One region of the Pseudoalteromonas sp. AOP7-A1-14 genome, then DNA from elsewhere that is predicted to be linked to it. Evidence: predicted binding sites of a transcription regulator. Region 1 holds the regulator's gene; each other region holds the start of a gene.
What was found. Region 1 encodes sigma-54, which starts transcription at its own class of promoters, with help from an activator protein. Its sites were predicted from a motif close to GTTGGCACGNNNNTNGNNT; they were not measured.

Region 1 (8,271 bases):
ATTAATTGTGGCTACCTTGGTATTTATATTTCTTGTTCACGGTGGCGAATTTTCACATTTGAGTGAGACATTGCAAAACTTTCACCAATGGTTTGCGCTAAATAGACTGAACGATGCTGGCCACCTGTGCAACCAATAGCAATAGTTAAATAGCTACGATTATTACGCTCTAAATGAGGCAGCCATGTTTGTACAAAGGTTTGAATTTGCCAGGTGAACTTTTGCACTATACTGTGACTTGCTAAATAATCCTTTACTGGTTGATCAAGTCCTGTCAGTGGCTTTAACTCAAGTTCCCAATGTGGGTTTGGTAAAAATCGTGCGTCAAATACGTAATCAGCTTGTTTAGGAATTCCATGTTTAAAGCCAAATGATTCAAAAGTTATGATTAATTTTTTGTCTTTTTTGCCGAGAATTTTTTCACGAATTGATTCAGCCAGCTGGTGGACACTTAAATCGGTGGTATCAATAATAAAATCAGCATGAGTGATCAGTACATCCAGCAATATTTTTTCTTGTTTTATCGCTAAATCAAGCGGTAAAGAGTCAATCGATAATGGATGCAGGCGACGAGTCTCAGAAAAACGTTTTATCAGTGTTTGCTCGTCGCTGTCTAAATAAAATAAAGTTGGTTTTGCAAATCCAGGTAGGTATTCGAGTATATCGTTAAATTCTTTTTGTTCTTTAGGCAGGTTTCTAACGTCGATGCTAACAGCTATTTTGTCGTAATTGTCTGATACACTTCGTACTAGAGACGGTAATAGGTTAACTGGAATATTATCTACGCAGTAATAGCCTAAGTCTTCTAATACTCGTAGCGCAACGGACTTCCCTGAGCCTGAGCGGCCGCTGACGATAATTAACTCCATTACTAGTCTCCTTTATTGTGCATCAATTACATTAAATAAATCTTGGTCCGTTTTTGCGCTACGTAATTGTTTGCAAAACTCTTTATTGTTTAGTTTATCAGCAATGGCGGCTAGCGTCTTTAAGTGCAGCTCACTATCACCGTCAGGGACGATGAGTGCGACAAATATATCAACAGGGCGATTATCGATAGCATCAAAATTAATGGGTGATTTACTCACTAGCACAAGCGCTAAAGGACTATCAATACCATTCATTCGGCCATGAGGAATAGCAATACCTTTACCTATACCTGTACTCCCCAACTTTTCGCGAGTCAACAGCGCATTAAGTATATCTTGCTGGACTAAATGCGGTAACTGCTCGTGGGCTAGCTGGCTTATGAATTCAATAATGCGTTTTTTGCTATTAAAAAGGACCGCAGCTTTACTGCAGTCCTGACAAGTAAGTGAGCTTAATTTCATAGGATTAATGTCGAGCAATCTTCTCTTTGTGTTTGATTACTTGGCGGTCTAGTTTATTTATAAGTCCGTCAATCGCGGCGTACATGTCTTGGTGCTGTGTCGAAGCGAACAACTCCGCGCCACTGACATGTAAAGTGGCTTCTGCTTTTTGCTTTAGTTTTACTACATCAAGAATGACATGCACATTGTTTATATGATCAAAGTGCCTTTCTAGCTTCGCAAATTTACTATTTACATAGTCTCTTAATGAATCAGTAATATCTACATGGCGACCCGTTAAATTTAATTGCATAAGCATTTTCCTTCTGTGTGTTAACGCCTTAAATCAAACTTTTTCTTTGGTTCGATGGTGGAATAGCAAGCGACTCGCGGTATTTTGCAATGGTGCGTCTAGCCACTTTTATTCCTTGCTCTGCCAATATATCTGCTATTTTGCTATCACTCAACGGTTTCGCTGAGTTTTCTGCGCTGACTAGCTTTTTGATCAGAGCACGAATAGCTGTTGATGAGCATTCCCCCCCATTTTCGGTGCTTACATGACTTGAAAAAAAGTATTTCAACTCAAAAATACCGCGTGGAGTATGCATATATTTTTGCGTAGTTACTCGCGAAATTGTTGACTCATGCATTTCCACCATTTCAGCTACATCATTTAAAACCATTGGGCGCATAGCTTCGGGTCCATGTTCAAAAAAACCTTGTTGTTGCTGCACAATGCAGTTAGTTACTTTTAATAAAGTATCGTTACGGCTTTCTAAGCTTTTAATAAACCATTTGGCTTCTTGCAGATGAGAGCGAATGAACTGGCTGTCACTGCTTGATTTAACAGAGCGAGACATTGCCGCATACTGGCTGTTTACACGAATTTTTGGCATGCTGTCGGGGTTAAGCTCAACTATCCAGCGGCCTTTTATTTTCTTCACTGACACATCAGGAATAACGTACTCAGATTCTTCACGCACAATGGTATCAGCCGGCTTGGGATTGAGACTGTGAATGAGCGTCATAACCTCTTTAAGCTCGTCTTCTTTAAGCTTAGTCTTTTTCATTAAAGTACGGTAATCACGACTGGCTAATAAATCGATATGATCAGTTAGAACCTTTTTTGTCTCGCTAATCCAAGGGGTTGCGGGATCAAATTGATTTAGTTGAATACATAGGCATTCAGGTAAGCTGCGTGCGCCGATGCCGATTGGGTCAAAAAGTTGAATTCTCTTTAACACAGCTTGTATTTCATCAAGTTCTATTTCTTCTTCGCCGCCTTGATTCAAGCTTTCTAATAAGTCTTCACAACTAACGGTTAAAATACCTGATTCATCGATGCCTTCAACAATAGCTAAAGCGATCGCCTCATCAGTGGGACTAAATGGCGTTAACTGTAGTTGCCACATTAAATATTCGTGCAGTGTTTCTGTTGATGCACCTTGATAAATAGATTCATCTTCAGGCATTGGCCCTGATGACGTATTAGGGGCTGCACTCATGTACTCATCCCACGTAACGTCCATTGCCATTTCGTCACTCACGGTTTCTTTAGTTAATGCTTCTGAGCTTTCTTGTTCGTATTCGCTTGAGGTTTCGTCTGGCGAAGCGCTAACCGTGACATCATCTGTATCTTGCTTTTGTTCATTTTTACCAGCATCTTCGTCACTAAAATTTTGTTCTTCAACCTCAAGTAATGGGTTGCTATCTAACGCTTCTTGTATTTCTTGCTGGAGATCCAATGTACTAAGTTGCAGCAGGCGTATCGCTTGTTGCAGCTGTGGTGTCATTGTAAGTTGCTGGCCCATGCGCAGCTGTAATGATTGCCTCATGTATCTCTAACAATCCTTTTTAAAATGTTGTCATAATTAATACTAGCAGATGCTAGTCGATTTAGAGTCTAAACTGTTCACCTAGGTAAACATCGCGCACTGTTTTATTATTTAATACGTTTTCAGGAGTGCCAGATGCAATTAGCTCCCCATGAGAAACAATGTAGGCTTTTTCACAAACATCAAGGGTTTCTCGTACATTGTGATCAGTAATAAGTACGCCTATACCTCGGTTTTTAAGGTGTTCAATAATCTTCTTTATATCTAACACTGAAATAGGGTCAACACCAGCAAAAGGCTCATCTAAAAGAATAAATTTAGGATTGGCTGCTAATGCGCGAGCTATTTCTACCCGGCGGCGTTCACCACCAGACAATGCCATGCCTTGGCTATCACGAATGTGTTGAATACTTAGTTCGTCAAGTAATTCATTTAGTACCTCTTCGCGTTCAGTCTTTTTTAGTTCTTTACGAGTTTCTAAAATTGCCATTAAATTTTGGTAAACGGTGAGTTTACGAAAAATTGATGATTCTTGTGGTAAATAGCCAATTCCTAAGCGTGCGCGGCTGTGCATTGGTAGTAGCGTTATGTCTTGCTCATCAATAGTAATACGCCCTTTATCACTTGGAACTAAACCAACAATCATATAAAAAGTGGTGGTTTTACCCGCACCATTTGGGCCAAGTAAGCCAACAATACTACCTGCACTGACTTCAAGACCGACATTTTTTACGACTTCGCGGCCTTTATAGCTTTTTGCTAAAAATTCTGCTTTTAAAGTGCTCATGGTTGGCCTTTTTCGTTATCTTTTTTGCTGTTTATAGGCACTAAAATGGTGTGTACTCGGTCGTCAGAGTTTTCATCTTTTTCGGCGCTAATAAGCTGTTGCTGCATATCGTAGGTGATGCTTTTAGCATTAATTTCTTGTCCTGCCTGAGTCACTTTAGCATCACCAACTAGGGTCAAAAAGCGTTTTGCTACGTCGTAACGTACTTCATTGGCGCTGGCGCTCATTACAGTGCCATCGGTTTGCTTTTCTTCAAAGTAGGCAGGCTTGCCTGTTGCGATTAACAATTGTTTATTTTCGCCTAAATCGCCGCGTTTATGAACCTCAAGGCGATCGGCTGTAATATGACGATTACCATGAATTACTTCGACATTTTTTTCAAAAATCCCCACATTTTCTTTAAGTTGTGCTTGCTGCTTATCGGCACTAATTGATACTTGATCTGCAGGCGGCGTGGCTGCGATTGTTGAAAAAGCGATGAATAGGCTTGGTAATAGTATTTTAGTTAGTTTATTGGTCATAATATATGGTTCGCGTATGGTTGATAAGTTCTATCACTTCGGCTTTTAAATCGGCTTCGAGGCCGCGGCCAGTGATCTTTAAATTCGGACCGATTAATTCTACCGGCTGCGCTGAACGCATGGTTTGTGCTTCGATATTTACTTCAATGTTGTCGGCGTTAATATTTTCAATCATAGCATTACTAGTTAAATTTTTAGCCACAACATCACCGTCTAAAATAAGGGTGTTGTTTTCGTATAACGTGGCTTCTTTAGCGTTTATTCGCCAAGTCTGTTGTTCGTTATATATTGTAAATATAGGCTGTTCAAAGTAAGTAAAGCCAAGCTTTCGGTAAAGCTCCATTTTTGTCGCTGTGACTTTATGGCTTATTTTGCCTTGTTCATCATAAGCTGTTTGCTTAAGGGCAACTGCTACATAATCAGGCTTAGCGATGATTTTTTCTTGTTTATTTTGATTGTCTAGAGGTTGATTAAAGTACGGATACCATAACCAAACCATAGTCGCTACAAATAAAATAGATAGAATTATACGCGCGCTATTCATGAGCTTGTGCCTGTGTTTGTTAACTGTTTATTATTAACTAACATCAGTAAGTCGGTTAATTCACGCACTGCACCAAACCCACCCGGTAGCATAGTTGTATAATGAGCAAGGCGCTTTATAAGTGGGTGCGCATCATTTACCGCTACCGCAAAGCCAACTTGTTCCATTACAGGCAAGTCAGGGCCATCGTCGCCGATATAAGCGATTTGGTCATCGTTGAGCTTTAATTTATTTTTAAGCTCTTGATAGCTTAGTAACTTATCCTCTTGGCCTTGGTAAATATGTTGTACGGTTAGGCTAGTCATGCGCTGCTGAACTATCTGTGAATGACGCCCGGTGATCACCGCAACTTCAAAGCCACTATTAATAAGCGCTTTAATGCCAAAACCATCTTTGGTGTTAAATGCTTTTAACTCTTCGCCTTGGTTACCTAAATAGATGCGACCATCTGAAAATACGCCATCAATATCACAAATCAGCATTTTGATTTTTTTTGCGCGTTGCTCTACGTCGTGGCTTAGAGGCTGGTATAAATCAGAAAATTGCATTATAAAACTCCAGCTTTAAGTAAATCTTGCATGTTTAACGCGCCAATAGGGCGGTTGTTATCATCAACCACAATTAAACCGTTGATGCGTTGACGTTCCATTATATTTAGTGCTTCAGCAGCTAGCAATTGTGCTTTGGCGGTTGTACACGAACGGGTCATTACTTCAATGATTGGGGTGCCATGAATATCAATACGTTGCTCTAAAATACGGCGTAAATCACCATCAGTAAATAACCCTGCTAATAAGCCTTGGTTATCGACAATGGCTGTCATGCCAAGGCCTTTTGCCGACATTTCAATTAATGCGTCTTTAATGGTTTGCTTATCAGTGATAATAGGCACTAGCTCATTGGCATGCATCACATCGTTTAAGCACAGTAGTAAGCGCTTACCTAGGCTTCCGCCAGGGTGTGAAAGTGCAAAATCATCAGCGGTAAAACCACGAGCTTCAAGCAGTGCAACTGCCATGGCATCGCCCATGGCAAGTGTGGCGGTGGTGCTGGCAGTTGGGGCTAACCCCAGTGGACAGGCTTCCTCAGTGACTTTAATGCACACATGTGCATTAGCGAGGGTAGCCATAGTTGACTGCGGGTTTCCTGTCATGCTTATTACTTTTGCGCCAATACGTTTTAGTACCGGTATAATATTAAGTACTTCGCTGGTTTCACCTGAATTTGAAATGAGCATAACAACATCATTTGGGGTGATCATGCCTAAATCGCCATGACTGGCTTCACCAGGATGAACAAAAAAAGCTGGGGTCCCGGTACTGGCGAGTGTTGCAGCAATTTTATTGCCAATATGACCAGATTTACCCATGCCAATTACAATAACGCGGCCATCACATTGATACATTAACTGGCAAGCCTGATTGAAGTTATCATTCAAATATTGGCTTATATCTACAAGCGCTTGGCGTTCTATTTCAAGTACTCGCTTACCTTGCTCTATAAAATTTAGCTGCGTCATTGTGCTACTCGTATGATGAATGGCTGTTAGCCAACTTGGCTGAAAATATAGCCTTGATAGGCAATAAATGCGACTAGTAATAAACCGCCTTCTACTCTATTAATGCGGTGTGTGCCTCTAAAACTCAAGGACATGACGATAAGTGCAATTGTTGCGCCTATCATTATCAGTACATCTCGGTTGGCTGCTGATGGGTCGATAATTGACGGATTAATAATACCTGCCAATGGTAAAACAGCTAGAATATTAAAAATATTAGAGCCGACAATATTACCTAGAGCTAAATCGTCCTCTTTTTTTAATACCCCAGCAACGCTAGCAGCAAGTTCGGGTAAGCTGGTGCCAATGGCAATGATGGTTAAACCAATAACTAAATCGCTTAAGCCAAAATATTTTGCAATATCGACCGCAGAGCCGACTAAAAAGTGCGAGCTAATAGGGAGTAATATTATACCCACTGCTAACCAAAATACGGCTGACTTAGTTGGTACATTATTAGGCACGTCTTCGCAGGCCTCGCTGACAAATGGGTCATCAGCTTGAGTTTGTTTTTTGGCTTTAATTGATATAGTAATAAGGCCAGCAATAAATACGATAAACGCAACCAGTAGCGCAATACCTTCAGTGAATGAAAAGTAGTTATCTGAAAATACGTACCAAGTAGCCACTGAAATCAGTAATACTAATGGCATTTCACGTTTTAATGTTGATGAAGAAACTGATAAGGGCCGTAATAGTGCTGTGATACCCAACACTAGAAAAATATTAGTGATATTTGAACCTATCGCATTACCTACCGCAGTGTCTGTTTTACCAGCAAGCGCTGCTGATGCTGAAACCATCATTTCGGGAGCTGAAGAGCCCATTGCAACCACCGTTAATCCGATGATTAAAGTAGGTATCCCCATGTTTTTTGCCAGAGCTGCAGCGCCATAAACAAAGCGGTCTGCACTCCAAACTAGTGCCGCAAAACCTAAAATTAAAATGACAAATGATGTCAGCATGCCTGTACGCCAATTTTTTTAAACGAGATGACTATAAATAGTATCAAAAGCCAACATGAAAGTATAAATAAAAGAATCCGGTCAATTTGCTAGGATTGTGTACTAAGTCTCTTTAAAATGCGGGGCTGTATATACGTACGTAAATAAAATATTTAAGGGTAGGTTAAGCCAATAAAGGTGAGGATTAGATGGTTATGTAATAGAATATTACAAAATTTTACGATTTGTTTTTTCCATCTTGCTGCAAAAAGCCTTAAAATAGGGGAACTAGTGAAAATAGTTATGGAGAGCGACTTGTCGCAACCAATAGTAGAGATCAAGGATGTAACCTTTTTGCGAGGTGAACGCATCATATATAAAAATATGAGCTTCAATGTCCCAAAAGGAAAAATCACCGCGATTATGGGGCCCAGTGGTATTGGTAAAACCACCTTGTTACGTCTAGTGGGTGGGCAATTAAAACCCGACTGTGGTGAAATTCTGTTTGAAGGCAGCAATATTCCGAGTATGTCGCGTAAAGCACTATATGCTGCGCGTACTAAAATGAGTATGCTATTTCAAAGCGGCGCCTTATTTACCGATATGTCAGTGTTTGACAACATTGCGTTTCCTCTACGCGAACATACTAGCCTAAGTGAAGATTTAATTCGTCTAGTAGTCATTTTAAAGCTGCAAGCCGTAGGGCTTCGTGGCGCGCAAGATTTAATGCCATCAGAGTTATCAGGTGGTATGGCAAGGCGTGCAGCCCTTG
Region 2 (8,271 bases), on a different contig from region 1:
AGCCGCTAAAAAATTAAAGCTTAATCGCGAGCAGTGGTATCGTATTTGGCAGGGATCAACAGGGCATAGTGTGCCTTAATTTAGCGGGTGGTTGGTGTACTTTCACATTTGATACTTAAGTTGAATTGATGAGCACTATTTTAATAGTTTAATTACAGAGAAAGGGCCTTGCGGCCCTTAGTGTTGCAGCAAGTAACACATTTTTTATAAGCTAAAATCTACCGAGTAGCTAACATAAGCTTTTAAATCATCATCATCGAGATCGGTTTGTAACAAACCCAGAGTAAAGCCGTCTTTGCTGAGTTCGATGCCATAATCAATATAGTCATCACCAAATAACTCTTCTGCGGTGTCGCCACTGGTTTGACCTAGATGAAAGGCAAGTTCAGTATCGTTTAAAATAGTGAAACTAGCATTTAGTTCTAAATAAAGCATGTCGTCTTCAACTGAAAAACCATCTTGTGCGTTAGTCATGTAGCTGGCTTTACCTGACAGCCATTCCCAGCTCAGTTCGCCATATATTTCGCCAAAATCAAGTGAGTCTGCGGCATCAGGGTAAGCGTAATATAAGTAACCGACGTCATAGTCAAATTCGCCAGCGGTACCTGTAAATCCTGCGTAAAAGTCCGCTTCATAACTAGTACTTGCGGCTTCTCCAAAATCAACACTTGATACCCAAGTTCCGGCGTAAAAGCCTGACTCGTTAGCGTAATCAATACCACCTGATACTGCTGCAGTATCAAGTGTTTGGGTTACACCACGGAAGTAATAGTTTGAGCTTGCAGCAATATTTGCAGTGACTTCTGCAAAGCTGTAGCTTGAACTTAATGTTAAAAAAGCGAGTGCGCTTGCAGTGACTGTTTTTTTTAGTGTTAACATGTTTCGTATCCTGTTGTTATGCTGATTTCTTCTCACAATTATTAATTAGATTGCAGTCTAGTTAACTGTGGATCTCATCTTTAGTTGTCTATTAGGATATTTGCACTGCTTGTGCCAAGTTAAATGGAAGTAATTATTTATATTTTAATCACTTAAAAAACAAAGGTATGAGTGTTTTATTAGAAAGGAAACTTAAATATCAAATGATAGTTACGCACTTTGTTGGTGCGTAAAAAAGCCCGTATGCACAACTCGGTTGCAACGGGCTGTATGTTTTCTAAATGAGTTTAGCCAAATATGGTGCGCATCAGGCTGATCGTTTCAGCAACGCCGCGGCCTTTTTCAACTTCGTTAATTATAGAGCCTCGTTTAGCGCGAATATGCTCAGGAATATCATCATCCGCTAAAGCACGGTCGACAAGTATTTCAGCTGATTCTTTACCTCTACGCACTTTTTTAGCGCCAGTGCTGGTGCTACGTTTAGGTTTGCTTAATAACTTTATATAGTTAGAGTTATTTGGGGTATTTTTATCTGCATAATAAAAAAAGCATGGTAATAATGCTTTTATAGCGACTAGTTGCTGTTCTAGCTCACTACTGCCATTGGCCATTTTAAACCAGGACATGCTATGAATAGCTTGCACAATGTCTTTCCAATAGCGTTCAAAGTCGCGATTGTTAAGCTTGGTAATACCTAATGCAGAGCATAGCGCTTCTAATCGAGAGTTATTAATCGGTGTAAATACATCTGGTCGGCGCATGGCTAAAAGGCGTGTTGCAGGGGCAAGTGTTGGTTTTTCATTACTATCATTAAATGCTAATAAGTAACTTACAACAAACTGTTGGTAATCAGTAGCAGTTACTTCACCTTCAAGCGGAATATGGGCAAGTGCATCATCAAATAATGCTGGTAAATCAGCCAACATTTGATGAAAACCTTTAGCGCTTTTGGTAGAAGCAAACCATTCTACGTCAAAATTATAACTACTTGGATCAAGTGAATTGGTGTGCTTACCGGTAAATGCGAGTAAATCCTCAGGGATCATTTCTTTTAAAGATTGCTCACGAAGGTTATTTATATAGCTTGTTAAGCGTAATTGTTCATCAAGAGCTAGTACTTCTCTGTGTTGCTCTACAAAAGTACTTACAACTGGCCAAGGCGCCACACGCAATGTTTTTAGTTGCAGAAAACTAATGGCAGAGATGAGCTGAACATGAAGTTTTTTTAATATTGGCAACTGACTCTTTTCAAGTAGATCGTAGTTAATGCGATCACGGCTTGCGTTGAGCAATTCATAGCACCAAGCTAGGAATTCTTCAGGATAGCTTTCTACTTTTACCGCCATTAGGTTTAAGCTCAGCTCAGAGGCTTGCTTTAAAATATTTTGATAAATTTGACTTTCTTGTTCGCCTAATGTCATCTCTGACGGTGAAATTAGTAGTTTCTTCATGCCTGACAGTACTCCGAGTAGATACAGTTTAGAACACTAATTTTAGCGCAAAACCGCTTAAAGCAACAGCGCTGTGCGTCATATCGACGTGAATAAAGGGTTAGTGGGTTGTACCTCAAGCATATTTTTTGAATATATTGTCGGGAATAAAAGTATAACAGTTGTATATTTTTGGCTGGCAATATATTCATTTGGCGTAATTAGACTTTAAATTTAAATGGTGAACTGCTTTACTGTTTTAAAATGATGACCGCCGATAGTGTAAGACGGAAGAACTCTACAGTACGAATAGCGACTCCAAATCGACATAGAAAACCAAGCGTTGTGACCGATAAACCTTCCTACTTCTATATATTTTTGTTTCATCGCGCCACACTCTGTGAAAACTTGTCACGTTAGGTATTATTGGTTAATGTTTTTTGTAATCTAAAGGTATTGATATGTTTCAGGAATGATTCAGATATCAACAGGTAAAATTTTAAAAGTTACTTTTTTCTACTCTTGGCAATGATTTCCAGAGTAACTCCCGCTATGATAATAATATTAATTGCACATTTGAAAGGATAGTCATGAAAACCTTGTTTAAAGTTATTGGCGTAATTTTATTATTGCTTGTTGCTTTGATAGTTGCAGCGCCATTTTTAATTCCTACAGACGCTATTTTTAATAAAGTATCTGAGCAGGTTGAAAAAACCACTGGACGCACACTTACTATTGATGGCGATAAAAGTTTATCGGTATTCCCTTCACTTAAGCTTGAACTAAACGATGTTCATTTTGCTAACATGCCTAGTGGCTCTCGCGCTGATATGGCGAGTATGCAGCAGTTGGCAATTCATATTCCGTGGTTTTCGCTATTTGGTGGTGAGTTTAAGCTCGAAAAATTTGTGATTAACGAGCCAAATATTTTGCTTGAAAACGATAAAAACGGTAAAGCGAACTGGCAGCTTTTTGATGCAGTAGCAGAGCAGCCGGCTAATACTGAGCAAGCGGGCGGGCCTACTAAGTTGCCTGAAAACTTTGATATTCAATTAGGTGAAGTGGCAATATACGGAGGAAAATTTACTTACCTTGATGGCGCAACAGGCGCTAAACAAGAAATAAGTGATTTAGACTTGGCCATTTTACTTCCTTCACTGCGTGAAACATTAGAGGTTGAAGGCGGTATTACCTATATGCAAGAACGCTTTGAGCTAGATGTAACACTCGATACGCTGGTTAAAGCGATTGAAGGCGATACTTTTAATATAATGCAAGCAATCACATCGAAGTTAGTCGATGTTGATTTTAAGGGCTCAATTGCAGATCAAGGTAAAGACATTCAAGGGCAATTATCACTTAGTGGTGATTCAGTTAAAAATATTGCTAAATGGCAAGGCGTTGAGCTAAATGCAAAAGAGAATGCCTTTAATGAATTTAACGTTAAAGGCAAAATGCGTTTACAAGGCGAAAAATTTACCTTAAGCGAATTACTTGCAACACTTGATGCATTACAAATTAAAGGTAAAAGCGATATTAACCTTGGTAAACGTTTAGCTGTGAATGCCGATATTGATTTAGGTATGCTTGATTTAAACCCATACTTGCCAGAAGTTGTTGCTAAAAATGAAGATGATGCATCACCGAGCAGCGATGCACCAGCGCAGCCAATTGTGTGGGACGATACAAAAATGGATTTAAGTGCTCTGAATGCGCTAGATGCTAATATTATTGTGCAGTCAAGTGGTTTACAGGCAAATGATATAAAGCTAGGTGCCAATCAATTAACAGTTAACCTAAACAATGCAGTTGCAAAAATAAGCTTAGATAAATTTGTTGCTTATGAAGGTGATGGTAAAGGTATGATTACCGTTAATGCTAAAAAAGCACCTTACGCTATAGCGACTAACTTTAGCTTAGATAAAATCGATGCGCAGCCATTACTAACAGATGCCACAGGTTTTGATAAGTTAATGGGTAAGGGCTCACTTAATTGGGATTTAACAACGACCGGCGAAAGCCAGAAAGATTTTGTTAATGCGCTGCAAGGAAAGCTTGCTTTTGAATTTGCTGATGGCGCAGTGAAAGGGGCAAACATCGCAGAAATGGTGCGTAAAGGTAAAGAGCTAATATCAGGTAACTTTAATGCAGTATCTGATGGTCTCGATACAGGCTTTGATAACTCTAAGCAAACTGATTTCTCAGCATTGACTGGCAGCTTTAATTTTGCAAATGGCGTGGGCAAAAATACAGACCTCTCGTTATTAAGTCCGCTAATTCGTATTTCAGGTGAAGGTGATGTAAATCTACCTGAAACAACCGTTAATTATCGTTTAGTAACAGGAATCGTTGATTCTTTAGAAGGTCAAGCGACCACCGATGATAGTACTGGCTTTAAAGTACCTGTTAGAATAAAAGGGCCATTTCATGATGTTGATTTTAGCTTAGATGTTAGTGATGCTGCTAAAGAAGAAGTGAAGCAAAAAGCAGATGAAGCAAAAGACAAAGCCAAAGACAAAGCCAAAGATAAATTAAAAGGCTTATTCGGTGGCTAATAACATTTCTAACGACTGATATAATAATGAAACAAGGCGCCTTAGCGCCTTGTTTGTTTTATAATCAACAATAAGAATGCTACAGCTTAACAGCACACCCTGATTACTCCGCAAGTAATCTTAATTAATTAAAAAATAACCTATCTCTTGCCTCCCATTGCTGGTACAATTGCCCGCCCTCAAGAGACAACTCGCTTGTTTTTTGAGTGGAATTTAACCTAAACGCTTTGATTTTAAACAAATTAAAGCCAGTTGTAATAACTACACCGGAGGTCATTAGCATGATCCAAATGCAAACTCAGCTGGACGTTGCTGATAACAGCGGCGCTCGCAAAGTGCAGTGTATAAAAGTCCTAGGCGGTTCGCACCGTCGCTATGCGGCTGTTGGCGACATCATTAAAGTTTCTGTTAAAGAAGCTATTCCTCGCGGCAAAGTGAAGAAAGGTGATGTAAGAAACGCGGTAGTTGTGCGTACTAAAAAAGGCGTTCGTCGTCCAGACGGTTCTTTGATCCGTTTCGACAGCAATGCGGCTGTTATCTTAAATGATAACTTGCAGCCAATTGGTACTCGTATTTTCGGTCCTGTGACTCGCGAACTTCGTAATGAAAAGTTCATGAAAATCGTTTCACTAGCCCCAGAAGTACTATAAGGAGTCTATCATGGCAGCAAAAATCCGTCGTGATGACGAAGTAATCGTACTAGCAGGTAAAGACAAAGGTAAGCGCGGTAAAGTGCTTTCAGTTGCTACTGAGTCTGGTCGAGTATTCGTCGAAGGCATCAACTTAATCAAGAAACATCAAAAGCCGGTTCCACAAATGAATCAGCCTGGCGGTGTTGTTGAGAAAGAAGCGTCTATCGACGTATCAAACGTTGCGATCTTCAACTCGGAAACGAGTAAAGCAGATCGTGTAGGTTTCAAGATTGAAGATGGTAAGAAATTACGTATCTTTAAATCTACTGGTAAAACTATTTAATAGTTGGAGTAGAATGATGGCGAAACTGCATGAAGTATATAAAGACAAAGTAGTTTCTGAACTTCAAGAGAAGTTTGGTTTCAGCTCTGTCATGCAAGTCCCTCAGATCGAAAAGATCACACTGAATATGGGTGTGGGCGAAGCCCTAGCTGACAAGAAAATTTTAGATAACGCGGTTGCGGATCTAGAATCTATCTCTGGTCAGAAAGCTTTAATCACAAAAGCACGCAAATCTGTTGCAGGCTTTAAAGTGCGTGAAGGCTACCCGATTGGCTGTAAAGTAACCCTACGCGGCGAGCGTATGTGGGACTTTTTTGAGCGTTTGGTTTCAATCGCTATCCCACGTATCCGTGACTTCCGTGGTGTAAGTGCTAAGTCTTTTGATGGACGTGGTAACTACAGCATGGGCGTACGTGAACAAATCATCTTCCCAGAAGTAGATTTTGATAAAGTAGACCGTGTACGCGGTATGGATATCACAATCACTACATCTGCGAAATCTGATGAGGAAGGCCGTGCGTTGTTAGAAGCGTTTAACTTCCCATTCAAGAAATAAGGGTAGGGTTATGGCAAAGAATTCTATGAAAGCGCGCGAAGCAAAGCGCACTAAATTAGTTGCTCAGTACGCTGAAAAGCGTGCGGCACTAAAAGCTATCATCAGCGATGTTAACACATCTGACGATGATCGTTGGGACGCGGTATTAAAGCTACAGGCTTTACCACGTGATTCTAGCTCTTCACGTCAACGTAATCGTTGTAACGTTACGGGCCGCCCACATGGTTACCTTCGCAAATTCGGCATGAGCCGTATTAAAGTTCGCGAAGCAGCTATGCGCGGTGAAATTCCTGGCCTTAAAAAGGCTAGCTGGTAACAGAATCACGGGAGTAAGACTATGAGCTTGCAAGATCCTATTGCGGATTTGTTTACACGTATCCGTAACGGTCAGTCAGCGAAGAAAGTATCTGTAACGATGCCAACTTCAAAACTGAAAGTAGCAGTAGCTAAAGTACTAAAAGACGAAGGTTATATTGCTGATTTCGCTGTAAATAGCGAAGCAAAACCTGAGCTTTCTATCGAGTTGAAATACTTCGAAGGCAAAGCTGTTATTGAAAATATCCAGCGTGTTAGCCGCCCTGGTCTACGTATCTATAAGAAACGTGACACATTACCTACGGTAATGGGTGGTCTTGGTATCGCTATCGTATCAACTTCTAAAGGCCTAATGACAGACCGCGCCGCACGCAGTGCTGGTGTTGGTGGTGAAATCATTGGTTTTGTAGCTTAATCGGAGGGGAACTATGTCTCGCATAGCAAAGGCACCAATTAATGTTCCTGCCGGTGTAGAAGTTACATTAAAAGGCCAGGACATCACAGTTAAAGGCAAAAACGGTGAATTAACGCGTACTATCAACTCAGCTGTTGAAGTACAACTTAACGACAACGTTATTACAACTTTACCTCGTGAAGACGTAGCAAGTGCATGGGCTCAAGCAGGTACTGCTCGTGCTCTAATCAACAACATGGTTGTTGGTACGCATGAAGGTTACGAGAAGAAGCTTCAGTTAGTAGGCGTTGGTTACCGTGCAGCAGCTAAGGGTAAAGTTTTAGACTTAACACTTGGTTTCTCGCATCCAGTTAATTTCGAAGTTCCTGAAGGAATTACGATTGAAACTCCAAGCCAAACAGAAGTTCTAGTTAAGGGCGTAGACAAGCAGTTAGTTGGTCAAACAGCTGCTAACATTCGTGCATATCGTCAACCTGAGCCTTATAAAGGTAAAGGTGTTCGTTATTCAGATGAGAATGTACGCCGTAAAGAGGCTAAGAAGAAGTAAGGTAAGACGATGGATAAAAAAACAGCTCGTCTACGTCGTGCTAAACGCACTCGTAGAAATTATATTGAACAAGGCACAACGCGTCTTGTTATCCACCGCACGCCACGTCACATTTATGCTCAAGTAGTTAATGCTGAGGGTAATGTACTGGCTGCTGCTTCTACTGTTGAGAAAGCTATTAGCGAAACAGTTAAAGGCACAGGCAACGTTTCAGCTGCACAAGCAGTTGGTAAAGCGGTTGCAGAACGTGCGGCTGACAAAGGCATTGAAAAACTTGCTTTTGATCGCAGTGGCTTTAAATATCACGGCCGTGTGAAGGCGCTTGCAGATGCAGCGCGTGAAGCCGGTTTGCAATTCTAGGAGTAGACAATGGCTAACGTAGAAGCAAAGCAACAACAGCCTGATTTAGCTGAAAAGCTAATCGCGGTGAACCGTGTGTCTAAAGTAGTTAAAGGTGGTCGTATCTTTAGCTTCACTGCACTAACAGTAGTTGGTGACGGCGCAGGCAAAGTAGGTTTCGGTTATGGTAAAGCACGTGAAGTTCCAGCTGCTATTCAAAAAGCAATGGAAAAAGCACGTCGTAACATGATCAATGTAGA
Region 3 (8,271 bases), on a different contig from region 1:
TACTTTTCTGAGGTTAAAGATAATAACTACGATGCACTTATCATCACTGGTGCGCCGCTTGCGCATTTAGAATACGACGAGGTTGCTTATTGGGATGAACTCACCGTATTGCTCGATTGGGCCGAAGAGCATGTTACCTCAACGTTGTTTTCGTGTTGGGCCGCTCATGCGGGTTTATATCATCACCATAAATTAAAACGTGAACTTAAAGAAAATAAACTTTGTGGCGTATTTAATCACCAATGTTATTTTAATCACGGCGCGCTTACTCGCGGTTTTGATGATTCGTTTTTAGTGCCGCACTCTCGTTTCGGTCATATTGATATTGAAAAAATAAATGCCAGCGATGACTTAGTTGTATTGGCAGGCTCACAGCAAGTGGGCGCTTACTTAGTTAAAAATAAATCGGGCAGTCAAGTGTATATAACGGGTCATCCAGAGTACGATGCTCATACGCTCAAGGATGAGTATCAGCGTGACCTAGAAAAAAGCCCTGATGCAGCGATCCCAGAAAACTATTTTCCAGATAATAATGCAGACAATGAGCCGTCGAAAACGTGGCAAAGTCATGCTTTTTTGCTTTTTTCGAACTGGTTAAATTATTATGTGTACCAAACTACACCTTATGATATTAATTTAGTTAGCCAAGCCGTAAGGACTAACAACTATGCCGAATAATAACGTTAATAAAAGTCAGCAGATTACAGAAGCATTAAAGCAGCGCATTTTAATTTTAGATGGTGCAATGGGTACCATGATCCAGCAGCATAAGTTTGAAGAAGACGACTATCGTGGTGAGCGCTTTAAAGATTGGCATGTACTAATAAAAGGTAATAACGACTTATTAAGCCTGACCCAGCCTAAAGTTATTGCGGATATCCATCGGGGTTTTTTAAATGCGGGTGCTGATATTATCGAAACCAACACCTTTAACTCGACCACCATTTCAATGGAAGATTACGACATGGCAAGTATCAGCCGTGAAGTAAACCTAGAGTCTGCTAAATTAGCACGCAGTATTTGTGACGAATACAGTGCTAAAAACCCAGCTAAACCACGCTATGTAGCGGGTGTACTTGGGCCAACCTCAAAAACATGTTCATTGTCGCCAGATGTAAACGACCCTGGTTATCGCAATATCACCTTTGATAAGCTAGTAACTGCGTACGTTGAGTCGACTTTGGCTTTAATGGAAGGCGGTGCAGATTTAATTTTAATTGAAACCATTTTCGACACCCTAAACGCTAAAGCCGCCTCGTTCGCAGTAGAAGAAGCATTTGAGCAAGCTGGACGCACATTACCCGTTATGATTTCAGGCACTATTACTGATGCTTCAGGGCGAACGCTTTCGGGGCAAACCACCGAAGCATTTTATAATTCAATTCGCCATATTAAGCCCATTTCAATTGGCCTTAATTGCGCGCTTGGCCCTGACTTATTGCGCCAATACGTGCAAGAGTTATCGCGTGTGTGTGAAACCTACACTTCAGTGCACCCGAACGCGGGTTTACCCAATGAGTTTGGGGAGTACGACTTAGAAGCGCCTGAAATGGCGAAAGAAATTATAGACTGGGGTAAGTCAGGCTTTATTAATATTGTGGGTGGTTGTTGTGGCACCACACCTGCACATATTAAAGCATTTGTTAAAGGTCTAGAAGGGGTTAAGCCCCGTGTATTACCAGAGCTTGAAGTGCGTATGCGCTTATCAGGCCTTGAAGCGTGTAACTTAAATTAGGATAGCCGACATGACACAACAAATAGCCGTATTTACCAACGTCGGTGAGCGTACCAATGTAACCGGTTCAGCCATGTTCAAACGTTTGATCATGGAAGAAGATTTTGAAACCGCGCTTAATGTTGCCCGTGAGCAAGTAGAAAACGGCGCACAGGTTATTGATATCAACATGGACGAAGCCATGCTGGACTCTAAAGCCGCCATGGTGAAGTTTTTAAATCTCATTGCCTCAGAGCCTGATATTTCTAAAGTACCAATTATGGTCGACTCCTCAAAGTGGGAAGTAATTGAAGCAGGTTTAAAGTGTATTCAAGGTAAGGCGATAGTTAACTCAATCTCGCTTAAAGAAGGCGAAGAGCCGTTTATTCATCAAGCTAAAATTATTAAACGCTTTGGTGCGGCGGCAGTAGTAATGGCATTTGATACTGACGGCCAAGCCGACACCGCTGACCGTAAATTTGCAATTTGTCAGCGTAGCTACCGTATTTTGGTTGATCAGGTGGGCTTTCCACCAGAAGATATTATTTTTGATCCGAATATTTTTGCCGTAGCTACCGGTATTGAAGAACACGACAACTACGCCGTTGAGTTTATTGAAGGTACGCGCCGTATTAAGCAAAACCTACCGTACTGTAAAGTGTCGGGCGGGGTGTCTAATGTATCGTTTTCGTTTAGGGGTAATAACCCAGTGCGAGAGGCAATTCACTCTGTATTTTTATATCACGCCATTCAAGCGGGTATGGATATGGGCATTGTCAACGCAGGGCAACTTGCCGTTTACGACGATATCCCAGAAGAGCTACGTAAAGCCGTTGAAGATGTTGTTTTAAACGCCGACTCAGGCGCTGGTGAGCGTTTAGTCGAACTTGCGCCTAAATACTCAGGTATGGCACAAGCGGAGCGTGTTGAAGATCTAGAATGGCGCACATGGTCTGTAGAAAAACGCCTAGAGCATGCCCTCGTTAAAGGTATCACCGAATACATAGAAGAAGACACCGAGCAGTGCCGCGCCGCTGCCGCTAAACCTATTCATGTTATTGAAGGGCCATTAATGGATGGCATGAACGTAGTAGGGGATTTATTCGGTGCAGGTAAAATGTTTTTACCACAAGTAGTAAAATCAGCCCGCGTAATGAAGCGTGCCGTAGCCTATCTTGACCCTTACATTGAAGCCGAAAAAGAAGAAGGCGCCACTAATGGTAAAATAGTTATGGCCACTGTTAAAGGTGACGTACACGACATCGGTAAGAATATTGTTGGCGTAGTGCTGCAATGTAATAATTATGAAGTTATTGATTTAGGTGTCATGGTGCCGGCAGAGAAAATACTACAAACCGCCATTGACGAAAAAGCCGATGCTATTGGTTTATCTGGCCTTATAACCCCATCGCTCGATGAAATGGTGCACGTAGCGAAAGAAATGACCCGCCGCGGATTTGAACTACCATTATTGATAGGCGGCGCGACCACTTCTAAAGCGCATACTGCAGTTAAAATTCAGCCGCAATACGATAAAGGCGTAGTGTATGTAAGCAATGCCAGCCGTGCAGTAGGTGTCGTCTCTAACTTATTATCAAAAGAGCATAAACCCGCCTTTTTAGAAAAAATCAGCGCCGAGTATGTAAAAGTACGTGAGCAACAGGCTCGTAAAAAGCCCCGCTCAAAACCGGTAACAATACAACGTGCCCGTGATAACGCCGCCGAACTTGATTGGGATAACTACACGCCTCCTGTGCCTAATAAGCTGGGCGTGACCGAATTTAAAAATGTATCTATTGCCACACTTCGTAAATATATAGATTGGACTCCGTACTTTATGACGTGGTCAATCGCCGGTAAATATCCGCGCATAATGACCGACGAGGTGGTTGGCGAGCAAGCACAAAGCTTATTTAAAGACGCTAACGACATGCTCGACGACCTTGAAAAAGCAGGTAGTTTGCAACCGCTGGGTGTAATTGGTTTATTCCCTGCGAACCGTGTGGGTGATGATATAGAAATTTACACTGACGAAACTCGCAAAGAGCTGTTAAATACCTCGTGCCATTTACGCCAGCAAACCGAAAAAACCGACTTTGCTAACTACTGTTTGGCCGACTATATTGCGCCAAAAGGGACACCGGATTACTTTGGTGCGTTTGCCGTAACGGGCGGATTAGAAGAAGACGACCTAGCCAATGCGTTCGATGCCAAGCAAGACGACTACAATAAAATAATGATAAAAGCGGTGGCCGATAGGCTCGCAGAAGCGTTTGCCGAATACTTGCACGAACAAGTGCGTAAAGAGTATTGGGGTTATGCGCCCGATGAAAATCTGGGTAACGATGAGCTAATTCGCGAAAACTATCAAGGCATTCGTCCAGCCCCCGGTTATCCTGCATGCCCTGAGCACACTGAGAAAAAGAAAATTTGGCAGTTACTCGATACCGAAGAACGCATTGGCATGCAGCTTACAAGCTCATACGCCATGTGGCCAGGGGCTGCGGTTTCGGGCTGGTATTTTTCACACCCAGAGGCTAAATATTACGCTATAGCCGCGATTCAACAAGATCAGGTAGAAGATTACGCTAAACGTACCAACATGAGCTTGGAAGAGGCAGAACGTTGGTTATCGCCTAATTTAGGGTATGAGCCTTAAGCTTAAAATAAAAGCGAGCTTCGTTGAGCTCGCTTTTTGAGAGTAAAGAGTCGGAAGTAAGGGGGCAAGTCACTTCAGAGATAGTAATAAGTGACAGCAACTGCTATAAAGTGGAAACCACATTTGATAGATAAAATTTATCAACTTACTGTTTGAATTAAATATTTTAAATAAAGGAATATTAATGAAATTCCTACGTTACATAGGCTTGTACTTATCCCTATTATTTACCGCGAACACATTTGCCCTTGAGCAAAAATATCACGATAGCGTTTTACCTATTATTACGGCTTTTCAAGCGCACAATAAGGCGGCTGTTGCTGCGCTTATTCGCTACCCTCTAAAACGAAAATACCCAATACCTGATATTAATAGTGAACCTGAGTTAATTAGTCGTTTTGATGAAGTGTTTAATGAGGAACTCGTCGCGATTATTGCCAGTTCAAATATTAATACCGATTGGGATAAAGTCGGCTGGCGCGGCATTATGCTCAACAATGGTGTGATCTGGATTGATACAAATGGCCAAATTATAGCGGTAAATACTCAAAATGCTAAAGAGCAAGCGTATGCAAAAAGTCTAATTGAAGAAAGTAGAGAGTCATTACACCCAAGTATTCATAACTTTGAAAAACCAGTTTTAGATTGGCAAACCGCTAAATATCATATTCGTGTTGATGATTTAGGCGATCATAATTTTCGTTATACCTCGTGGGGTATTAATAAAAAAACTAGCGATAAACCCGATATAGTTTTGCTAAATGGTGATATAACGTTTGAGGGTAGCGGGGGGAATCATCATTACACATTTAAAAATGGCCGTTATAGCTACGTATTACAAGTTACTGTTATTGGCTGCGAAACATCGCCACCAGGTTGGCTTGAAGTATACAAAGACGAGCAAAAACTGTTATCTGAAGATGTTATAAACGCTCACTAAAAATTATATTACTGGTATAAAAGCCAATAAAAAACCGCCAAAATGGCGGCTTTTTAGCTATGAATTAGCTAAGGTTTAAAGCTATTTACTTTTCTCAAAGTCATTGACTTCGCGCTCAGCTTCTTCTTTAGATTTGCCGTATTTTTGTTGAATTTTTCCTACAAGTTCCTTGCGGCTACCTTCAATTTTGTCTAGGTCATCATCGGTAAGGTCGCCCCATTTATGTTGCGCTTTGCCTTTCAGCTCTTTCCAATTACCTTCGATACGATCGCTGTTCATAATTAGCTCCTTGTATTAGGGGATGAATTTACTTTCACTTTTATAGAAGCAAGCCTTATACCAACGCACCTAATTTTTTATTTTCATTAAAGATCATGGGTTTATTTATTTATGTTTAAGAGGCGTTAGTATAGATAAGCTTCGCTGTTAAAAAAATACATAGCATTGTGTAATTATTGCTTACATGTAAAGCCGCGAATAAATTGAAACACGCTTGGTTGCAGATTTTTGTTACAATAACTACAAAGCAATTTAAGGTAAATTATTGTGCTGCCGGTTCAAGATATATATCAACAACTCGTTTCTACATTAAAGTCAAACCCTTTGACGCTATTACAAGCGCCACCGGGTGCGGGTAAGTCAACGTGGCTGCCGCTTAATTTAATGCAAGATGGACATTTTAAACGCATTGTTATGCTTGAGCCTCGGCGTTTAGCGGCGCGTAATATTGCCAGTTACTTAGCTAGTTGCCAAAATGAAACTGTAGGGCAAAGTGTTGGCCTGCGTGTTCGCGGTGAGAGTAAAATAAGTGCTGATACGCGCCTTGAGGTTGTTACCGAAGGCATGCTGACGCGTATGCTACAAAATGATCCTGAGTTAAGCGATGTTGACTTACTGATATTTGACGAGTTTCATGAGCGCTCAATTGCAGGTGATACTTCATTGGCGTTCGCGCTTGAGTCGCAAAGCGCGCTGCGTGACGATTTAACTATTTTGCTTATGTCTGCCACCTTAGATACCGAGCGTTATTCGCAGTTTTTTGGCTGCCCCATAATTGAATCCCCTGGTCGCAGTTATCCTGTTGATGAAGTTTATATTCCTATAAAAGATGAAAGTCGCTGGCTTGATGAAATCCCGCAAATTATAAAGCAAGCACTTAGTGAACAACCCGGCAGTGCGTTAGTGTTTTTACCTGGTCAGCGTGAAATAGTACGTGTACAGCAAGCGCTTAGTGATTTACCCAAAGGTTGTGAAGTATTTACTTTATTTGGCGAGCAAGATAAAGCCCAGCAGCAAGCTGCAATTGCCCCCGCAGCAAAAGGTAAACGCAAAGTGGTGTTGACCACCAACGTAGCCGAAACCAGTTTAACCATCGAGGGCATTCGCATTGTTATTGATAGCGGCAAACGTCGCGCTGCGAGTTTTAACTTAAAAACCGGTGTAACGGAGCTTACCACGCAAAATATTTCGCGCTCGTCGGCGGTGCAGCGCGCAGGACGTGCAGGGCGAATTGAGCCAGGTGTCGTGTATAGGCTTGGCTCAAAACAAACTTTTGAGCGGCGCAATAGCCACGACAACCCTGAAATTCTCACCTCTGATATCAGCCAACTGATGCTTGAAGCTAAGCTTTGGGGCGCAGGTATAAACGAGCTAACCTTGCTTGATAAGCCAACAGAGCAACAATGTACGCAAGCACTAAATTTACTGCAAATGCTAGAGGCGGTAGATAGTAAAGGTAAGCTCACAACCCTAGGCAGTAAAATGCTCAGTTTTGGCGCTGATATTCGCTTAGCGCACATGTTATTAAAAGCGCAGCAATTGGATGAGCAAAACCCGGGTATTTATCAGCTTGCAATACATTTAGTTGCGCTGCTAGAAAGCCGTGTTAATAGTGCTAATGAACTGAGTTTAGCACTACACAGCATGAAGCAGAGGCCACACCCAGTATTTAAACAGCAGCTTAAATTTTGGTTAAATCGTTTAAAATTAAAAGCGGTAGATAAGGATCTTAAAACCGAATATTTGAGTTTGCTAGTGGCACTTGCTTACCCAGACCGCATCGCAAAAAAACGTGGTAACGGTTATTTACTTGCTAATGGCGCAGGGGCAGAACTTAATAGCGACTATTGGCATAATGATGACTACCTTGCTATTGCAACAATGGGGGGTTACAAAGGCGGGCGTATTTTTGCAGCTACTGCACTTAGCCCGTTTGATTTACAAGCTTATTTACCGCACTTATTTACTGAGCGAACTCGCTGTGAGTTTGATGAAAAAACGGCGCGGTTTATTCATCAAGATGAAATAAAGCTCGGTGCTATTACGCTTAGCAGCCAACCCAGTAAGCAAAAGCTTGATAAAAATGAGCGCGCTAAAGCATGGCTTAACTTATTTACTAAGCAGGGCGTTGCGCTGTTTAACGAACAAAAAGACGCCGACCAGTTATTGGTTAGAATGAGCTTGGCCAGCAAGCTCATGCCTGAAGAATTTCCACATATAAGTGAGGCGCAACTTATTGAAAGTGCTGATAGTTGGTTAGGTGTGTACGTACAAGATATTAAAACTCTTAGCCAGCTTAAAAAGTTTAACTACTTTGAGGCGTTGCAAAGTTGCTTTAATTGGCAACAGCAATGTGCTTTAAAAGAGTTATTACCACTTCGCTTAACAGTGCCAAGTGGCTCAAATGTTAAAGTGGTGTATCAGCTCGATGGTCCAGCTAAACTGAGTGTTCGCATACAAGAAGTGTATGGCATGACCCGCTCCCCAGTACTTGCAAAAGATAAGCTACCACTTTTAATAGAGCTGCTTTCGCCAGGTAAACGTTCATTGCAGCTAACTCAAGATTTAGCCCACTTTTGGGCTACTAGCTACCGCGAAGTACAAAAAGAGATGAAAGGCAGGTACCCAAAGCCTACATGTAATATAGGCTATTGACATGCTACATATGATTTAGGTCTA
Region 4 (8,271 bases), on a different contig from region 1:
CGTGAATTACGTGAAGAAGTAAGCCTGAACGTTCATAGCTCCAAAGAACTTATGGTTATTGAACATGACTATAATGATAAGTCTGTGCGTTTAGATGTACACATTGTTGATGACTTTAGTGGCGAAGCACATGGCGCTGAAGGGCAGCAAGGACGGTGGATTGTAATTAATGCACTTGATGATTATAACTTCCCTGCAGCGAATGTAGCAATTATTAATAAGATAAAAAGTATTTATAGCTCATCTTCTAATTAGTATCAGCGAAAGGCGCAGACTTACTTTCTAAACCGTATTTTGCGCTTTTTATTGTCACCTGCTGTAACTGGCAATACGTTATAAAGTCGTCCTAACAAGAGTTCTACTCCTCTTTTCATCGCATAAAAATGCACCTCACCTCTTTTTGATAAAATTTGTTACATATTCAATTTTCATGTTTAGCTAATGCGGTTTATGATGGCATTGAGAATGCTCAATCGATGGTTTATCAAAATCGATAAGAAAATTGTTCATTAAATTACCTAACAAACGAGATTTATATGAAAAAAGTAACACTCACCGCGGCAAGTATCGCACTTGCGCTTGGGTTAGTTGGTTGTGGTGAAAAACAACAAGAAGTTAACACACCAGAGCAAACAACTGTAAGCGAAGCGCCAACACAATTAAACTCAGGTGTAAAACTTGAGAACATGGATAAATCTGTACGTGCTCAAGATGATTTTTATTATCACATGAACGGACAATGGCTTGAGAAAACTGAAATTCCGGGCGATAAGTCTAATTATGGCTCGTTCACTCAGCTTTTTGACGAGTCGCAAAAAGCCATGAAAACCGTGCTTGAAAAAGCCGCAGCAAACACAAATGTTGAACCAGGCTCTGATGAAGCTAAGCTTGCCGATTTTTATAACAGCTATATGGACGAAACCAAGCGTGAAGCGCTAGGTATAAAACCATTACAAGGCACGCTTGATAGCGTTGATACAATAAAAAATAAATCAGATCTAGTTGAGTTAATGGCAGATCTTCGCACCAAAGGCGGAAGTGTCCCATTTGGTTGGTATGTAAATAACGACGCTAAAAACTCAAGTGAAAATGCTCTTTATGTTTTTCAGTCGGGTTTAGGCCTACCTGATCGCGATTACTACTTAAAAGAAGAAGAAAAGTTCACTACTATTCGTGCGCAATACCAAACTTATATTAGTGACGTATTAACCCGTGCTGGTGTTAAAGATGCTGAAGCTGCAGCTGAAAGTATCGTCGCTCTTGAAACCAGCATTGCCAATGCTCAGTGGAGCCGTGTTGAAAGCCGTAATGCCACTAAAGCATACAATAAAATGACAGTGGCTGATGCAAGTAAGTTAACCGGTGAACTTGACCTTGAAGCATACTTTAAAGCGTCAGGTATTAACACCGAAGAGCTTATTGTTCGTCAACCGAGTTACTTTGAAAAACTTGCGGATATTTATAAAGATACCGATTTAGCTACGTGGCAGAATTACCTTAAGTTTCATTTTATTAGCAACTATGCAGGCTTATTAGATAAAGATTTAGTTGATCTTCACTTTGATTTTTATAGCACCACTTTACGTGGCGTTGAAGAACAAGCGCCACTGTGGAAAAAAACCGTTGATGCATCAAATAGTGTGCTTGGTGAAATTTTAGGTAAAGTATACGTTAAAGAAAACTTCCCGCCTGAAGCTAAAGCGCGTATGGAAGAGCTGGTTGATAACGTGATCAAAGGTTATGGCGTAGCAATTAAAAACCTTGAATGGATGAGCCCTGAAACAAAAGTGGCTGCACAGCAAAAACTTGATAAGTTTACCCCTAAAATTGGTTATCCAGATAAATGGAAAGACTACTCTGATCTTGAAATTAAAGCGGATGATTTAGTGGGTAACTATATTCGCCATAGTCAGTGGTCATACGACGATATGATTGCAAAACTAGACAAGCCTGTAGATCGCTCTGAGTGGCACATGACGCCACAAACAGTGAATGCTTACTATAATCCAGTCAATAACGAGATTGTATTTCCAGCGGCTATTCTACAGCCCCCATTTTTTAATTTAGAAGCTGATGATGCAGTTAATTACGGTGCGATTGGTGCTGTAATTGGTCATGAATTAGGTCATGGTTTTGACGACCAAGGTGCTAAATATGATGGTGACGGCAATTTACGTGATTGGTGGAGCGAGTCAGACCTTAAGCAATTTGAAGCGCGTACAAGTCAGTTAGTTGAACAATATAACGAATATAAACCTTTTGAAGATGCGAGTGTAAACGGCGAACTAACATTAGGCGAAAATATTGGTGATTTAGGCGGCCTAACTGTTGCTTATAAAGCTTACCAACTATCCTTAGGTGATAAGGACAAAGCGCCAATTATTGATGGTTACACAGGCGATCAGCGCTTCTTTATGGGGTGGTCACAAATTTGGCGTCGTAAGTATCGTAATGAAGAACTGCGTAACCGATTAATGACAGACCCTCATTCGCCAAGCCACTACCGTGTGATTGGTATTTTGTCGAATATGCCTGAATTTTATGAAGCGTTTGATGTCAAAGAAGGTGACAAAATGTATATCAAACCTGAAGATCGCGTAAAAATTTGGTAGTTATTGATACAAAGCTATAAGAATTAAAAAACGGTACTGAGTGCCGTTTTTTTATGGCTGGATAAAAAATAGTAAAAAGAATTAGTTAAATAATATTTGGTAATGAATAATGAGGGAAAATATAAATAAGATATTGGAGCGGCACACGAGGCTCGAACTCGTGACCTCGACCTTGGCAAGGTCGCGCTCTACCAACTGAGCTAGTGCCGCATTTCAAGTTAGTCAGTAATTTGTCCGTTGTGCGCGACAAGTCGCGGTAGAACGTTCTGGCAACTGAGCTAGTGCCGCATTGTAACTTCATTTTGAAGATTTTAACTTGAAATTATCTAGTTGCTGCAATTTCTTTGGTTGAAATTGGAGCGGCACACGAGGCTCGAACTCGTGACCTCGACCTTGGCAAGGTCGCGCTCTACCAACTGAGCTAGTGCCGCATTGTAACTTCATTTTGAAGATTTAACTTGAAATTATCTAGTTGCTGCAATTTCTTTGGTTGAAATTGGAGCGGCACACGAGGCTCGAACTCGTGACCTCGACCTTGGCAAGGTCGCGCTCTACCAACTGAGCTAGTGCCGCATTTCAAGTTAGTCAGTAATTTGTCCGTTGTGCGCGACAAGTCGCGGTAGAACGTTCTGGCAACTGAGCTAGTGCCGTATCAATATTTTTCAAATAAAAAATATTGATTATCAAGTTACTTAAACACATTAACCCCGCGAGGGTTATCGTCTTAAGCGGGGCAGGATTTTACAATAATCCGATGTGTTTGCAAGTGTTTTTTACAATTTAAAGAAATTTTCTCGGTAGATTTTTAATTCCATAATCGAATCTTTTATGTCGTCTAAAGCAAGGTGTGAGCCTTTTTTGTTCACTTGTTCAAGTACATCAGGTTTCCAGCGACGAGCAAGCTCTTTAATTGTGCTTACGTCTAAATTTCTGTAATGAAAGAAATCTTCAAGTGTTGGCATATATTTATTCATAAAGCGACGATCTTGGCCAATCGAGTTACCGCACATAGGTGATGTGGCCTCTGGAACCCATTGCTTTAAAAATTCTAAGGTTTGCTCAACTGCATCTTGCTCGTTAAATTTACTGGCTTTACAGCGTGCTGTTAACCCAGACTTGCCATGTTGCGTGGTGCACCATTCATCCATGCCATTGAGCAGTTCGTCGCTTTGATGAATAGCGACTGTTGGCCCTTCAGCCAGAATGTTTAACTCACTATCGGTGACAATAGTGGCAATTTCGAGTATTTTATCTGTTACTGGTTCAAGACCTGTCATTTCGAGGTCAAGCCAGATTAAATTTGATTTATGAAAAGACATAATTACCTAAGCGGTGCTTCCTTTAGATCCAGCGCATTTCGATATATCATATTAGTATCAACCGTCGACCTAAAGCTTTTTTTCCAAAAAGCCGACATTTAACTTATTTTAAGGCCAAAAGTGGCGAAGCAGAAAAAATTAAGTAAAGGCCAATCCCGTAGGATAAAGGCTAACCATCAAAAGCGTTTATCAAGTGCTGGTGACAAACCTGCAAAAGGTGAAGGCTCGCAATGGCAAACAGACAATTTAGGCCCCACTGAAGATGCGGTGGTGATTAGCCGTTTTGGACAGCATGCGGATATTGAAACCCAAACCGGTGAAGTTTTACGCTGTAATATTCGCCGTACCGTGTCTGGTATTGTATGTGGTGATGAAGTTATTTTTCGCCGCGCTAAAGTCAGCGAAGGTGATTTAGCGGGCGTTATTGAAGCAATCCAAGAGCGCCGTTCACAGTTAACTCGCCCTGACTTTTACGACGGTGTAAAAGTAGTTGCTGCTAATATCGATCAAATATTAATGGTGTCGGCAGTATTACCTGAATTTACCGCGAGTATTATCGACCGTTACCTTGTTGCCTGTGAAGATATGGGTATCGAGCCTATTTTAGTGCTGAATAAAATCGACTTAATAGATGACGAAGGTTTAGCAGTTATTAATAGCACTTTAGATATTTACCGTGGGCTTGGGTATCAAGTGTTATTAGTGAGTAATACAAGCGGCGAAGGTATCGTTGAGCTTAAACAAGCATTGGTAGGCAAAAATAATATTTTTGTTGGTCAAAGTGGTGTGGGTAAATCGACATTAGTTAATACTGTTTTACCTGATGCGGAAATCCTAACTAAACAAGTCTCTGAAAATAGTGGGTTAGGGCAACATACCACCACCGTATCACGATTACACCATTTACCGTCAGGCGGTAATTTGATTGATTCACCAGGTATTCGTGAGTTTGGTTTATGGCATTTAGATGTTGAGCGAGTGACGTGGTGTTTTAAAGAGTTTCGTGAATTTATAGGTGGTTGCCGCTTCAGAGACTGTAAGCATTTGAACGATCCAGGTTGTATTATTCGCCAAGCAGTGGATGACGGTGACATCTCAGGGTTACGCTTTGATAGCTACCACAGAATTTTAGAAACAATGGCCGATGGCCGTGCCGGTGCTCGTGCTCCGCGCGTATAATTTTAGGAAGAAAAAAAGTGAGCTTAGATAAATTAAAAATTACCCTGCAGTACGTAATGCCCAAACATTTTTTATCACGCATGGTGGGTAAATTAGCGGCTGCAAAAGCGGGTTGGCTAACAACAAGTTTAATTAAGTTATTTATTAAACAATATAAAGTTAACATGGCTGAAGCAGAGCATTCGAACCCAGAATATTATAAAACTTTTAATGAGTTTTTCACACGTCCTCTTAAAGATGGCGTTAGACCGCTCGTTGAAGATAAAGACATTATTAGCCAGCCTGTTGATGGCGCAATTAGTCAGTTAGGTGACATTGTTGATGGACAGTTAATCCAAGCTAAAGGCCACAATTACAGCTTACAAGCGTTATTAGGTGGTAATGAAAAAGACAGCGAGCCTATGCTTGGTGGTAAATTTGCGACTATTTATTTAGCGCCGAAAGACTATCACCGAATTCATATGCCGATTGATGGCACGCTGAGTAAAATGATTTACGTGCCAGGTGATTTATTTTCTGTAAACCCATTAACAGCACAAAATGTCCCTAACCTATTTGCGCGTAACGAGCGTGTTGTGGCTATTTTTGATACTGAAATTGGCCCATTAGCAATGGTCTTAGTTGGTGCTACAATTGTTGCAAGCATTGAAACTGTTTGGGCGGGTACTGTCACGCCACCGGCAGGTAAAGATGTATTTAGCTGGAACTACCCTAAATCAGGCGAACAAGCTATTACGCTTAAAAAAGGTGAAGAAATGGGGCGCTTTAAATTGGGCTCGACAGTGGTGCTTGCTTGGGGTGCTAATAAAGCGGATATTTTAGACTCAGAGCAGCCTGAAACAGTGACCCGCATGGGTGAAGCTTTTGCTAAAATAGTTGATTAAGGTGTTTGATCTTAAATAGACAGCCGTTAAACATAGAAAAGCCCAGCAATACTGGGCTTTTTGATAATTTATAACTTAAATTATTCAGCAACAACAGTCAGTTCATCAACTACGCTGCGAACATCTTCAGCATTTTTGGCAATTTTAACCGCTAATTGTTTTTCAGCATCTGATTTAACAGAACCATTAAGTGTTACTACACCATTGTCGGTATCGACATCAATGTCAGTGCCACCCACTTCTGAGGTAAATAAGTAACGAGTAGTGATCACCGTGCTAATTTTAGCATCTGTTAAATCACTTTCTGAGTCGTCCATCTCTTTATCCATCGCAGAATTTGCTGTTTTAGCGTCTTTAACCACGGTAAGTTGATTATCAATATCACTAACGCCTTCAAGGCTTAACACTAGCTCTTCAGCCAATTCTTTATCAAGGTCGTTATTTACTTTACCCGTTAAAACGACTTCGCCGTTTTTAACATCTGTATTGATGTCAAAATTATTTAAGTTGGTATTCATTAGCAGAACGGTTTCTGCTTTACCATCAATCCACGCATCTTTACTTTCATTTTCCCAATTACTAGCATTTGCACCCATAGCTGTTGTACCTAGAACTAATGCGGCGATCATAGACTTATTAAATGTTTTCATAATCTCTCTCCTTCTGATTAAAGACAGTTATATCTAAGCGAATAGCATGCCAAGATTATAATTATTAATAATCAGTAGGTTACGGTTTAACTTTAACAGTGAATAATATCTTTGGTAATTATTTACAGACGGACAAGTAATTTATTCAGCTAATGTAGAATTGACTATAAAATAGCATTTTTTATTAATCTATCGTTAATATAACTAATGATTATAATTACATTTAAATATAATTAGCTGATATTATTAGTAAAAAAAGTGGCGTGAGTATTGCTTTCTAGTTTGTTAAAAATATATAAGGAATAACCATGAGCGTAAAATTAGCAGATCGTCCCATCGAACAAGTGCGAGAAGAAGTGATAGACCAGCTGATCTATAACTACAGCCATGCAGTGATCTCTGCTGATGCATTTGAGCGACGCTTAGATAAAGCCATGGAGGCTAGCAATAATGAAGCACTGATTGGTTTAGTCAGTGATTTAGAACTAAAAGTAGATAAAAACTACCATAGCGAAAAGCATGCGCAATTTACGCCAAACTATAGCCACAACAGCACAGAAGAAACCCTACAGCTACGTAGTATCTTAGGTTCTAACGAACGTAGCGGCCAGTGGTTAGTGCCCAAGCATATTTACCTAACTAACGTGTTGGGCTCTATTGAGCTTGATTTTACGGATGCTATTTTTGAACACCAACACGTCACTATTCATGTGCGTTGCGTATTAGGCAGCGACGAAATTTATGTACCTGAACACGTTAATGTTGTATCAAAAATATTTAGTATTATAGGCAGTGTTGAAAACAAATCGGTCTCGCTTAATAAACGTCAAGGTCCGACGATTACCATCGAAGGCGAGGTGATATTAGGCTCAGTTGAAATTAAAATAAAACGTACCATTAAAGAAAAGTTTGTCAGTTTTGCCAACAGCCTGCGCAGCAGCTGGCAAAGTATGAATAAGCCTTAAGATATTTGGCATTATTTAATTCGCTTTTGTGATGAGCATGATATAGCGCTCCTTGCAAAAGTGCAGCCAATGTTAAGACCTACCTAATAAGATACCTTCCTCCTTCAATGTTATACGTGGTTAGCTGATTTATACCCAAGCCACCTCAAGATGCAGAATTCAGCGTTTCGCAGGGGCTTAATATCAAGGCGTTACTTTGCAACAATGGCAGTCCCTTTTAAGAAGTAGCAACGATGAGAGTAAGTGCCTGTGAAACGCCCAATAGGTTGGTTTAAAGCGATTTATACTGCGTTATTGATTTTAATAATAGAACCACTATTACTTGCAATCAATGCCTTGCCTAAATCGCTTTTAATTCCAACTGAAACTCGCATCTTGAGGTGGTTTGGGTATATAATCCGCCGCTTGATTTTTATACTTTTAAAAGCAATTACGTTTTTAAAAACCCCGCGATTAATTAAGTGTGCCCAGTAAGGCAATTTGGAATAATTTTTATGAATGGTAAGACCTTAACTCAAAATAAAGCTCCTTTAAATCAAAGCTTTCGTCGCTTTAGTGTGGCTCCAATGCTTGATTGGACAGACCGTCACTGTCGCACTTTTCACCGTAAAATGACAAAACATACGGTGCTTTACACAGAAATGATAACAACTGGTGCTATT

Region 2: ACT3RM_RS04010 (TorF family putative porin) is a predicted target of sigma-54. The motif match lies at 980-998, and genes of this name have one in related genera.
Region 3: ACT3RM_RS11520 (CsbD family protein) is a predicted target of sigma-54. The motif match lies at 5,639-5,657, and genes of this name have one in related genera.
Region 4: ACT3RM_RS12625 (BON domain-containing protein) is a predicted target of sigma-54. The motif match lies at 6,680-6,698, and genes of this name have one in related genera.

What each region holds. Positions count from the first base shown of each region.
Region 1 is NZ_JBQSVO010000011.1:19,178-27,448, reverse strand. It holds gene ACT3RM_RS03585 (HPr family phosphocarrier protein) at 1-2, opposite strand, end outside; gene rapZ (RNase adapter RapZ) at 24-869, opposite strand; gene ACT3RM_RS03575 (PTS sugar transporter subunit IIA) at 882-1,331, opposite strand; gene hpf (ribosome hibernation promoting factor) at 1,336-1,623, opposite strand; gene ACT3RM_RS03565 (RNA polymerase factor sigma-54) at 1,652-3,145, opposite strand; gene lptB (LPS export ABC transporter ATP-binding protein) at 3,207-3,932, opposite strand; gene lptA (lipopolysaccharide transport periplasmic protein LptA) at 3,929-4,453, opposite strand; gene lptC (LPS export ABC transporter periplasmic protein LptC) at 4,443-4,997, opposite strand; gene kdsC (3-deoxy-manno-octulosonate-8-phosphatase KdsC) at 4,994-5,545, opposite strand; gene ACT3RM_RS03540 (KpsF/GutQ family sugar-phosphate isomerase) at 5,545-6,516, opposite strand; gene ACT3RM_RS03535 (calcium/sodium antiporter) at 6,543-7,520, opposite strand; gene ACT3RM_RS03530 (ATP-binding cassette domain-containing protein) at 7,803-8,271, shown strand, end outside.
Region 2 is NZ_JBQSVO010000013.1:5,857-14,127, reverse strand. It holds gene ACT3RM_RS04015 (aldo/keto reductase) at 1-79, shown strand, start outside; gene ACT3RM_RS04010 (TorF family putative porin) at 205-879, opposite strand; gene ACT3RM_RS04005 (hypothetical protein) at 1,167-2,330, opposite strand; gene ACT3RM_RS04000 (AsmA family protein) at 2,900-4,864, shown strand; gene rplN (50S ribosomal protein L14) at 5,146-5,514, shown strand; gene rplX (50S ribosomal protein L24) at 5,525-5,839, shown strand; gene rplE (50S ribosomal protein L5) at 5,856-6,395, shown strand; gene rpsN (30S ribosomal protein S14) at 6,406-6,711, shown strand; gene rpsH (30S ribosomal protein S8) at 6,733-7,125, shown strand; gene rplF (50S ribosomal protein L6) at 7,139-7,672, shown strand; gene rplR (50S ribosomal protein L18) at 7,682-8,032, shown strand; gene rpsE (30S ribosomal protein S5) at 8,042-8,271, shown strand, end outside.
Region 3 is NZ_JBQSVO010000070.1:12,111-20,381, forward strand. It holds gene metA (homoserine O-succinyltransferase MetA) at 1-678, shown strand, start outside; gene ACT3RM_RS11505 (homocysteine S-methyltransferase family protein) at 668-1,735, shown strand; gene metH (methionine synthase) at 1,746-4,373, shown strand; gene ACT3RM_RS11515 (hypothetical protein) at 4,558-5,313, shown strand; gene ACT3RM_RS11520 (CsbD family protein) at 5,395-5,592, opposite strand; gene hrpB (ATP-dependent helicase HrpB) at 5,860-8,247, shown strand.
Region 4 is NZ_JBQSVO010000082.1:7,976-16,246, forward strand. It holds gene mutT (8-oxo-dGTP diphosphatase MutT) at 1-255, shown strand, start outside; gene ACT3RM_RS12590 (M13 family metallopeptidase) at 537-2,612, shown strand; tRNA gene ACT3RM_RS12595 (tRNA-Gly) at 2,747-2,822, opposite strand; tRNA gene ACT3RM_RS12600 (tRNA-Gly) at 2,968-3,043, opposite strand; tRNA gene ACT3RM_RS12605 (tRNA-Gly) at 3,110-3,185, opposite strand; gene orn (oligoribonuclease) at 3,386-3,931, opposite strand; gene rsgA (small ribosomal subunit biogenesis GTPase RsgA) at 4,052-5,110, shown strand; gene asd (archaetidylserine decarboxylase) at 5,128-5,994, shown strand; gene ACT3RM_RS12625 (BON domain-containing protein) at 6,075-6,644, opposite strand; gene ACT3RM_RS12630 (LiaF domain-containing protein) at 6,953-7,609, shown strand; gene dusA (tRNA dihydrouridine(20/20a) synthase DusA) at 8,104-8,271, shown strand, end outside.